One region of the Hydrogenophaga atypica genome, then DNA from elsewhere that is predicted to be linked to it. Evidence: predicted binding sites of a transcription regulator. Region 1 holds the regulator's gene; each other region holds the start of a gene.

The links. The regulator sigma-54, encoded in region 1, starts transcription at its own class of promoters, with help from an activator protein. The targets are predictions, from matches to a motif close to TGGCANGNAANCTGCTTT.
Region 2: ACFQPB_RS18270 (TorF family putative porin) is a predicted target of sigma-54. The motif match lies at 1,678-1,695, and genes of this name have one in related genera.
Region 3: nirB (nitrite reductase large subunit NirB) is a predicted target of sigma-54. The motif match lies at 1,511-1,528, and genes of this name have one in related genera.

What each region holds. Positions count from the first base shown of each region.
Region 1 is NZ_JBHTCA010000005.1:219,198-222,469, forward strand. Features, by position in the region: gene ACFQPB_RS09965 (THUMP domain-containing class I SAM-dependent RNA methyltransferase) at 1-1,105, opposite strand, end outside; gene ACFQPB_RS09970 (RNA polymerase factor sigma-54) at 1,231-2,760, opposite strand; gene lptB (LPS export ABC transporter ATP-binding protein) at 2,763-3,272, opposite strand, start outside.
Region 2 is NZ_JBHTCA010000019.1:68,534-71,805, reverse strand. Features, by position in the region: gene amt (ammonium transporter) at 1-533, opposite strand, end outside; gene glnK (P-II family nitrogen regulator) at 569-907, opposite strand; gene ACFQPB_RS18270 (TorF family putative porin) at 970-1,641, opposite strand; gene ACFQPB_RS18265 (YifB family Mg chelatase-like AAA ATPase) at 1,886-3,272, shown strand, end outside.
Region 3 is NZ_JBHTCA010000003.1:67,804-71,075, forward strand. Features, by position in the region: gene nirB (nitrite reductase large subunit NirB) at 1-1,266, opposite strand, end outside; gene ACFQPB_RS04895 (hypothetical protein) at 1,684-2,163, shown strand; gene ACFQPB_RS04900 (single-stranded DNA-binding protein) at 2,160-2,489, shown strand; gene ACFQPB_RS04905 (YeiH family protein) at 2,495-3,272, opposite strand, start outside.

The DNA of each region.
Region 1 (3,272 bases):
AGGCGCTCCAGCCGCTGTAGTGTTTTTTCCAGTGGCTGGCCAAGCGTTCGAAGAAGGCGTCCACTTCGCTGCCGTCGGCGTTCTGGGCGTGCTCGCGCGCGCGCACGGCGGCTTTTTGGCCCGCCACACCCGCCGCAGCGATGCGCTCACCGTAGGGCGGGTTGAGCAGCATCACGCCGGGGTGCTCGCTGGGCGGCAAACGTTGCAGCGCGTCGCCACCGCGCAGTTCGATGGCGTGTGCCACGCCAGCGCGCTGCGCGTTGCGCTGCGCGAAGTCCACCATGCGGAAGGCCACGTCGCTGCCAAAGATGAAGGGCTTTTGCCCTTCGGGCCAGGGCTTTTGTGCGGCCTGTGCCTGGGCCTTGATGCCCTGCCACACGTGAGACTGGAAGGGCAGCAGTTTTTCGAAGGCAAAGCGGCGTGTGCTGCCGGGCGCGATGTTCAGCGCCATCTGCGCGGCCTCGATGAGCACGGTGCCGCTGCCGCAGCAGGGGTCGTACAGGGGCAGGGCGGCGCCCTGGCTGCCGTCCCAGCCGGTGGCCGCGATCATGGCGGCGGCCAGGGTTTCTTTCAGCGGCGCGTCGCCTTTGTCCTCGCGCCAGCCGCGTTTGAACAGCGGCTCGCCCGAGGTGTCGATGTAGACGGAGCACTGGCCTTCGGTCAGGTGGGCAAACACCCGCACATCGGGCCAGGTGGTGTCGATGCTGGGGCGTTCGCCGGTTTTGTGGCGCAGGCGGTCGCAGACCGCGTCCTTCACCCGCAGGGCGGCAAAGTTCAGGCTCTTGAGCGGGCTGTGTTGCGCGGTGATCTCCACCTTGAGCGTGTGCCGGGGCGTCATCCAGATTTCCCAGGCCACACCGCAGGCGATCTCGTAGATGTCGTCTTCGCTGCGGTACGGCTCGTAGGCCAGCTCCACCAACACGCGCTGCGCCAGGCGGCTGTGCAGGTTGAGCAGCATGGCGTCGCGCCAGCTGGCCTTGAGCAACACACCGCCGCGCGAGCGTGACATGTCGCCATCGGCCACGCCCACGATGCGCTTGACCTCAGCGGCCAGAAAGTCCTCCACGCCAGCGGCGCAGGGCAGGAAAAGGGTGAGTTGGTTCATGGTGATGACGGAATGACCTCGTGGCTGCGCCACTGGTAGGACGGCGCGTTGCGCCATGACGGGACCCATTCATGCGGCGAGAGCCACGTCATGGCTGGCGCGGGCGCCGCCGTCATTGTGTCATTTCAACGTTTGCGCAAGTTGGCCGGTGCGATACGAAGGGCTTCGCGGTACTTGGCCACCGTGCGGCGTGCACACTCAATGCCTTGTTCCTTGAGCATTTCCGACAGCTGGTTGTCCGACAGCGGCTTGGCCACATCTTCAGACGCCACAAACTGTTTGATCAGCGCGCGCACGGCGGTGCTCGACGCGTTGCCGCCGGTCTCCGTCCCCAGGCTGGAGCCGAAGAAGTACTTGAGCTCGTAGGTGCCAAAAGGCGTGGCCATGTACTTGGCGGTGGTCACGCGGCTGATGGTGGATTCGTGCAGGCCCAGCTCATCGGCGATCTCGCGCAGCACCAGCGGGCGCATGGCCAGCTCGCCGTGCATGAAGAAGTTGCGCTGGCGCTCGACGATGGCGCTGGAGACCCGCAGGATGGTGTCGAAGCGCTGCTGGATGTTCTTGATGAACCAGCGCGCCTCCTGCAGCCGCTGCTGCATGCTGGCCGCACCTTCGCCCTTGTCGCCGCGCCCTTGTCGCAGCGCGTTGGCGTAGATGTCGTGCACCCGCAGGCGTGGCATCACGTCGGGGTTGAGCTGCACCTTGAAGCCGCGCCCCGCCTTGGTGACGATGACGTCGGGCACCACGGTGTTGCGTTCCACGTTGGCGAAGCGCCGGCCCGGCTTGGGCTCCAACCGGCTGATCAGCGCCAGGCCCTCGCGCACCACGGCCTCGTCCAGGTGGCAGGCGGCGGCCAGGCGTTTGGCGTCGCGCCGCGCCAGCAGGTCCAGCGGCTGCGCGCACATGGCCAGCGCGGCCTGGGCGGCGGGGCTGTTGCGCAGCTCTTCGATTTGCAGCCGCAGGCATTCGGCCAGATCGCGCGCACCCACACCAGCCGGGTCCATGTTCTGCAGCCAGTGCAGCGCCAGGTTCAGGGCCTGTTCGGTGGCTTCACGGGCCTCCCAGTCGTCGCCAGCCAGCGCGGCGGCGAGGTCGGTGATGGGCTCGTCTAGGTAGCCGTCGTCGTTGAGCGATTCGATCAGGAAGTACAGCGCCGCGCGCTCCTCTTCATTGAGCCGCAGGCCCAGGGCCTGCTGGTGCAGGTGGGCCTGCAGGCTGATGTGTTCGCTGGCCAGCTCGGCGGCGCTGGCGGTTTCATCGTCGGCGTTGTTGCGGTTGCGCGGCGCGGCCTCGCCGCCCCATTCGCCGTCGTCGGGCGTGAAGGACACGGTGCCATCACCGTCCCAGTCGGGCTCGCTGCTGCCCACCTCTTCGCTGAAGTCGTCGCTTTCGCTGCTGGTGGTCGCCGGGCCGCTGTCCGCGCTCCATTCGCTCACCTGGTCGCCGGTGCTGACCGGCGCGTTTTCGGCATCCACCCCAAACGCCTCGCGCTCGGCCACCTCCTCGCTGCGCTCCAGGAAGGGGTTCTCGTCGAGCATCTGCTCGACCTCCTGCGCCATCTCCAGCGTGGAGAGCTGCAGCAGCCGGATGGACTGCTGCAGTTGCGGGGTCAGCGACAGATGCTGGGAAACACGAAGCGAAAGGCTTTGCTTCATGTTCACATTCGAAAATGCTCGCCGAGGTACACCCTTCGCACATCTGCGTTTTCGACGATCTCCGAAGGCGTGCCCCGGGCCAGCACGCGGCCCTCGTTGATGATGTAGGCGTGGTCGCAGATGCCCAGCGTTTCGCGCACGTTGTGGTCGGTGATGAGCACGCCGATGCCACGCGACTTGAGGAAGCCGATGATGCGCTGGATCTCGATGACGGCAATCGGGTCGATGCCGGCAAAGGGCTCGTCGAGCAGGATGAAGCGCGGGTTGCTCGCCAGTGCTCGGGCGATTTCGACCCGGCGCCGTTCGCCGCCCGACAAGGCGGGTGCCGGCGACGAGCGCAGGTGCGACACGTGCAGGTCTTCCAGCAGTTGCGTCAGGCGTTCGTCCAGGGCTTTGGCGGTGTAGGGCTTGCCGGTGGCGGGGTCGTCCTGCAGCTCCAGCACGGCACGCACGTTGTCTTCCACGCTGAGCTTGCGAAAAATCGAGGCTTCCTGCGGCAGGTAGCCCAGGCC
Region 2 (3,272 bases), on a different contig from region 1:
AAGGCGGCGAAGCTGATCTCAGGAATCACAACGCCCTTGCTGAAGGTCGCCGCGTTGGCAAATGTGCCCGCCGCGTTGTCCCAGATGCCGTTCATGAACAGCCGGTCAAAACCACCGATGAAGGCGTTGCCCTCGGTGAACGCGAGGCTGTAGCCATACACAAACCACAGCACCGAGATCAGCGAGAAGGTGACCATGACCTGCATGAGCACCGACAGCATGTTCTTGCTGCGGACCAGGCCGCCGTAGAACAAGGCCAGGCCAGGCACTGTCATCAGGATGACGAGCAAGGTGGCGACCATCATCCAGGCGGTGTCACCCTTGTTGGGGACGGGCGCCGGAGCCGCTTCGGCGGCAGCGGGTGCCGCAGCGGCAGGCGCAGCGGCCGGTGCGGCGTCAGCGGCTGGCGCCGCCGGGGCGGCCGCAGCAGCAGGCGCCTCGGTGGCGGCAGGCGCAGCGGTCTGGGCCATGGCGGTGAACCCGCCGAAGGTCAGACTCAGGCCCAGGAACAGGCCAGTGATCAGTTTTTTCATGGGATGACTCTTTCTTCTGCGATGGGTTGCCGCTGTCAGAGCGCTTCTTTGCCGGTCTCGCCGGTGCGGATGCGCACGACCTGGTCCAGGCTGTAGACAAAAATCTTGCCGTCGCCAATCTTGCCGGTACGCGCCGCACCTTCGATGGCTTCGATGACGCGATCGACCAGTTCGTCGGCAACCGCCGCTTCGATCTTGACCTTGGGCAGGAAGTCGACAACGTACTCGGCGCCGCGGTACAGCTCGGTGTGCCCTTTTTGGCGGCCAAAGCCTTTGACTTCGGTGACGGTGATGCCCTGCACGCCGATGCCCGAAAGTGCTTCGCGCACTTCGTCCAGCTTGAAGGGTTTGATGATGGCGGTGACCAGTTTCATGGGGTTCCTCTCGATCGCGTTTCGGTCCGGCCCACCCCCGGCGGCGGTGGGCCGGCGGGTTATCACATGGCCTTGGCGAAGGTCACGACCAGGCGGTTCTTGTTGATGTCGCCGTAGACGTCTTTCTTGTTGGCACCCACCAAAGCGCCCTTGACCGAGTAGCCGTCGCCCAGGTCGTAGCCCAGGCCAACGCTGTAGTCGGTGTAGTCGGTGTAGTCGGTGCCGTTCTTGAAATCGGTGAAGCCGACACCCACGCTGGCGGTCAGGCCTTTGGCCACTTCCATCGAGTAGCTCAGGCTCAGGTAGCCGGCCTTGCTGCCACCGAAGTACATGTCGGACACGGTGCGGTAGTACTTGGCACCAAAGCCGGCAAAGCTCACGCCCGCATAGATTTCATTGGTGTTGGCCATGCCAGCGCCGGGGTACATGTAACGCAGGAAACCGACGTCGTAACCCACACCAGCCACTTCGCCCTTGTAGCCACCGTAGATGTCGGTCTCCAGGCTGTTGCCCGGCAGCCAGTTGACGTTGGAGTTCCAGATACCCACATAGGCACCGCTGCTGTGCGCGTAGTCAAAACCGCCTTGCAGGGCGGGCTTGTTGGCGGTCTGGTCCTGGCCACGGAACTTGTAGCTGCTGTTGATCGACACGTTGGCCGACAGCTGGGCAGAAGCCAGCATGGGCGCAGCAGCCAGCGCAACGATGGCCAAAGACTTGAATGCAGAAATTTTCATGGAGGACTCCGGTGGTTGATGGAAGACGGGGCCTCTTAAGCAGGGACTGTGCCAAGCAATGTCAATTCGGTGCCCAAGCCCATGCCACAGGCCTGTCCGCAGGGTAGGATGCGCCCACATCTGCGCCAAAATGCGCCCGCCCCAGCGCTTTCGCGCGTGGCGGCCAGCGTTTTCGCACCAACAACGTGCATTTCAGGGTCGGTACGCGCCGCCAGGGCAATGCACCAAATCAGGGAGTGGCGCCATGGGCTTGTCTTTGGTGCACAGCCGGGCCTTGGTGGGCCTGGACGCACGGCCGGTGCGTGTGGAGGTTCACCTGGCCAATGGCCTGCCCAGCTTCACGCTGGTGGGTTTGGCCGAAACCGAGGTGAAGGAGGCGCGCGAGCGTGTGCGCTCTGCCCTGCTCAACGCCGGGCTGGACTTCCCCTCCAACAAGAAGATCACCGTCAACCTCGCACCCGCCGACCTGCCCAAGGACTCGGGCCGATTTGACCTGCCGATCGCGCTGGGCCTGCTGGCCGCCAGCGGCCAGATCCAAACCGAGCGTCTGAACGGCTGGGAGTTTGCGGGTGAGTTGTCGCTGGGCGGCGAACTGCGGCCGGTCCGGGGCGCGCTGGCCATGGGCCTGGCCACCGGGGACCCACTTGGTGCCAGCCCCAGCCGCTTGGTGCTCCCGCCCGGCAGCGCCGAAGAGGCGGCCATGGTGCCCAGCGCACAGGTCTACCGCGCACACCACCTGCTGGACGTGGTGCGCCAATTTCTGCCCGACGCTTCGCTGGAGTCCATCGCCAGCGGCCCGGACGACGGCGCGGGTTGGTGCCGTGTGCGCAACGAGGCACCCACAGAGGGTCACCGCAGTGGCCGGCCCGACTTCGCGGATGTCAAGGGGCAGCCCCAAGCACGGCGGGCGCTGGAGATCGCTGCGGCAGGTGGACACAGCCTGCTGCTGGTGGGCCCACCGGGCAGTGGCAAGTCCATGCTGGCCCAGCGTTTCGCCGATCTGTTGCCCCCCATGACCGAGGCAGAAGCGCTGGAGGCCGCCGCAGTCGCGTCGCTGGCAGGGCGTTTCCAGCGTGAGGCCTGGGGACAGCGCCCCGTGGCCGCCCCCCACCACACCGCCAGCGCCGTGGCGCTGGTGGGAGGCGGATCGCCACCACGCCCCGGCGAAATCTCCCTGGCGCACCAGGGTGTGCTGTTTCTCGATGAATTGCCCGAGTTCCCCCGCGCGGCCCTGGAAGCGCTGCGCGAACCCCTGGAAACCGGCCGGGTGCGCATCTCCAGGGCGGCACATCAGACGGAGTTTCCTGCACGCTTCGTGCTCGTGGCAGCCATGAACCCGTGCCCGTGTGGCTACCTCGGCCATCGCCAACGCGCCTGCCGCTGCACGCCCGACCAGATTCACCGCTACCAGGGTCGCGTCAGCGGGCCACTGCTCGACCGCATCGACATGCACATCGAAGTGCCCGCCTTGCCCCCTGACGCCTTGCTGGCCCCCCAACAGGGGGAGACCACCGCCGAGGTGGGCACCCGGGTTCAGGCCGCTCGGGCGCTGGCACTGGCCAGACAGGGGCGCCCCAACCAGGCCCTGGACGGGGAGGCATTGGACACCCACGCCCAAGCCACACCCGAAG
Region 3 (3,272 bases), on a different contig from region 1:
CATGCTGGCGGCTTTGTTGTGGCCTTCGTGGCCCACGTCGCCGATGTTGGACTCGCCGAACATCAGCTTGTCGCGGATGTCGGCCACGCTGCGGCCCTCGCGCAGCAGCTTGAAGTACCACGAGCCGTCCACCGTGTCGCCGTACAGGCAGGCGCCCACCAGCTTGTCGCCCTGGATCACCAGCTTTTTGTAGACACCGCCAAAGGGGTCGCTCATCACGATCTCTTCCGCGCCATCACCGCCCATGAAGTTGCCGGCCGAGAACAGGTCGATGCCGGTGACCTTGAGTTTGGTCGAGGTGAGCGAGCCGGTGTAGCGGCCGATGCCGAACTCGGCCAGGTGTGTGGCCAGCACCTTGCCTTGCTCGAACAGCGGCGCCACCAGGCCGTAGGCAATGCCCCGGTGCGCCGCGCACTCGCCCACGGCGTAGATGCGCGGGTCGGTCACGGTTTGCAGGGTGTCGCTGACCACAATGCCGCGGTTGACGTGCAGGCGCATCGTCTCGGCCAACTCGGTGTTGGGACGTATGCCCACGGCCATCACCACCAGGTCGGCCGGCACCTCGCTGCCGTCCTTGAACTTCACCGACGTGACCCGACCATCGTCACCGCCCACCAGCTCCTGCGTGTTGGCGCCGATCAGGAACGTCATACCCCGCTCTTCCAGCGACTTCTGCAGCAGCTTGCCCGCCACGTCGTCGAGTTGGCGCTCCATCAGCCAGGGCGAGACGTGCACCACGCTCACGCTCATGCCGCGTTTCATCAGGCCGTTGGCCGCTTCCAGGCCCAGCAGGCCGCCGCCGATGACCACCGCGTGCTTGTACTGCGCGGCGGCATCGATCATGGCCTGGGTGTCGGCGATGTCGCGGTAGGCCAGCACGCCCTTCAGGTCTTTGCCGGGGATGGGCAGGATGAACGGGTTGGAGCCGGTGGCCATGATCAAGCGGTCGTATTCGGCCGACACCTTCTCGCCGGCTGCGTTCACCGCGTGCACCACGCGCTTGACCCGGTCCACCTCGGTCACCTTGGTGCCCGCGTGCAGCGTGACGCCGTTGTCGCTGTACCAGGACCAGTCGTTGAGGACAATTTCCTCCAGCGTCTGCTCGCCAGCGAGCACCGGCGACAGCAGGATGCGGTTGTAGTTGGGGTGGGGCTCGGCGCCGAAAACCGTGATGTCGTAGAGGTCGGGAGCGATCTTGATCAGCTCCTCCAGCGTGCGCACGCCGGCCATGCCGTTGCCCACCATCACCAGTTTGGATTTCTTCATCGCGGCTGCTCCTGATTGTGTTTCGCCTGGAAACGAAAGAAGTCGTGGCGCACAGGCGGAAGGGCACACGCAGCGGCGCGGACCGGTCACCTGGCGGCAAAAAATGGGGTGCAACAGTGCGGCCCAAAAGCCATCCAAGACCCGCCTGCGGTCGGGTCACGTTCACCAGCGCATGCACGGCGTTGTGCACACATGCCCCGCTGTTGCGGTCGGGGCGCGACGCGTCGTCACGTCTGCCAGAGGTTATGCAAGACGTGTGCCACGTGGTCGGCGTGTGCGGCAGCCGTTGGCGTCACCCGCTGGCGGCACTTGCTTCCGCCTTTCACGGTCATGCCGCTGCCCAGGGTTGTGCGTGTTGCACCAAGTTGGGCAGGTGCTGCGCGGTTGCTTAGCCAAGCCCCCAGTTACCATCGCCGCATGAGCGAAAACACCCAAGCACCCATCCGCGAAGACCGCGTGTGGAGCGATGAACACTGGACCGCCCGTGTCATCAAGAACGAAGACGATGATGGCTGGGCGGTGGCCATGTACCTAGATGGCGAAGCCGAGCCGGCCCTGGTGGGGCCATGGACCATGGGACGTGACAAGAAGAACCCCAAGCCGCTGGACACCGCTGCGTTCAACACGCTGGTGAAGACGGCCAAGGAGTTCATCCGCCGCTCTGAGCAGCAACGCCATGCGGCGCTGAACAAAAACGTCACTGTGGATGTCGATGGTCGTCGCATTCGGGTCGAACTGTGCATCGTGCCCGACGAGGAGGGCGCCACCGCGACGCTGCGGGCGGTGGATGCGCTGGACGACGAGCTGGCTTGTGTTCCGGTGGCACCCACGTTCAAGCTGAACGTGGACACGGCGCAAGCCTGGGTGCTCGCCGGTTTTGAGCGGCCACGCGGATGATCGAAGCGCTCATTTCCGGCCACCTCATGGGCGATGCCTCGCGGCGCATCGACAAGGCGGGTCGCGAATTCATTGTGGCCCGTGTGCTGGCGCGCAACCGCGCCGACGAAGAGTTCATCGTCAATGTGATCGCTTTTGACGAAGCGCCGTGTGCCGCGCTGCTGGCGCTGGCCGACGGCGACGCGCTGAGCCTGGCCGGCGCGCTCACGCCCAAGGTGTGGACCGACAAACAGGGCAACACCCGACCCAGCCTGGACCTGGTGGCGGCCCGGGTGGTGGGTGCGCGCTCGGACAACCCCACCATGTCTGACGCGCAGGGCCATTGACGGACTCACACCACCATCCAACGCATCAGCACCCAAAACAGCACGGCCAGGAATGTGGTTTCCATCACCACCAGCGCCGCGGGTTTCCAGCCCACGCTCAGGATCTCCTTGATGTGGGTCTTCATGCCGATGGCGGCCATCGCGCCCACCAGAAAGGCTCGCGACAACTCGTTGCCGCCGGCCACCGCCCAGCGGGGCAGGGTGTCCAGGCTGTTCACCACCACCAGCAGCACGAACACCACGGCAAAACCCGGCAGCAGGGGTGGGCGCGATGGCGGGGCCTGGCCACTGGCCGTGGCGGCGTCGTGTGACTGTGCATGGAGGCGGTGGGTCATCCAGGCCGCGAACACCAGGACGGGCACCAGCATCGCCACACGCATCAGCTTGACCACGGTGGCGGCGTCCCCCGTGGCGGGCCCCATGCTGTAGCCTGCTCCCACCACCTGGGCCACATCGTGGATGGTGCCTCCCAGGAACATGCCGGCGTGCACCGCGTCCAGCCCCAGCAGTCGTGCCAGCACCGGGTACAACACCATGGCCACGGTGGACAGGGTGCTCACGCTGATGACGGTGAACAGCGTGGCCTTGTCTCGCTGCGGGTGGTGGGGGAAGGTCGCCGCAATGGCCATCGCAGCCGAAGCGCCACAAATGCCCACCGCGCCGCCGGACAACAAGCCAAAAAAGGGTTTGAAACCCATCAGCTTGGCCATGACAATGCCAAAGGTGATGGTGGCCGCTACCGCCAGCACCACCATCACCACCGGCTGCCAGCCCATGGCCTGC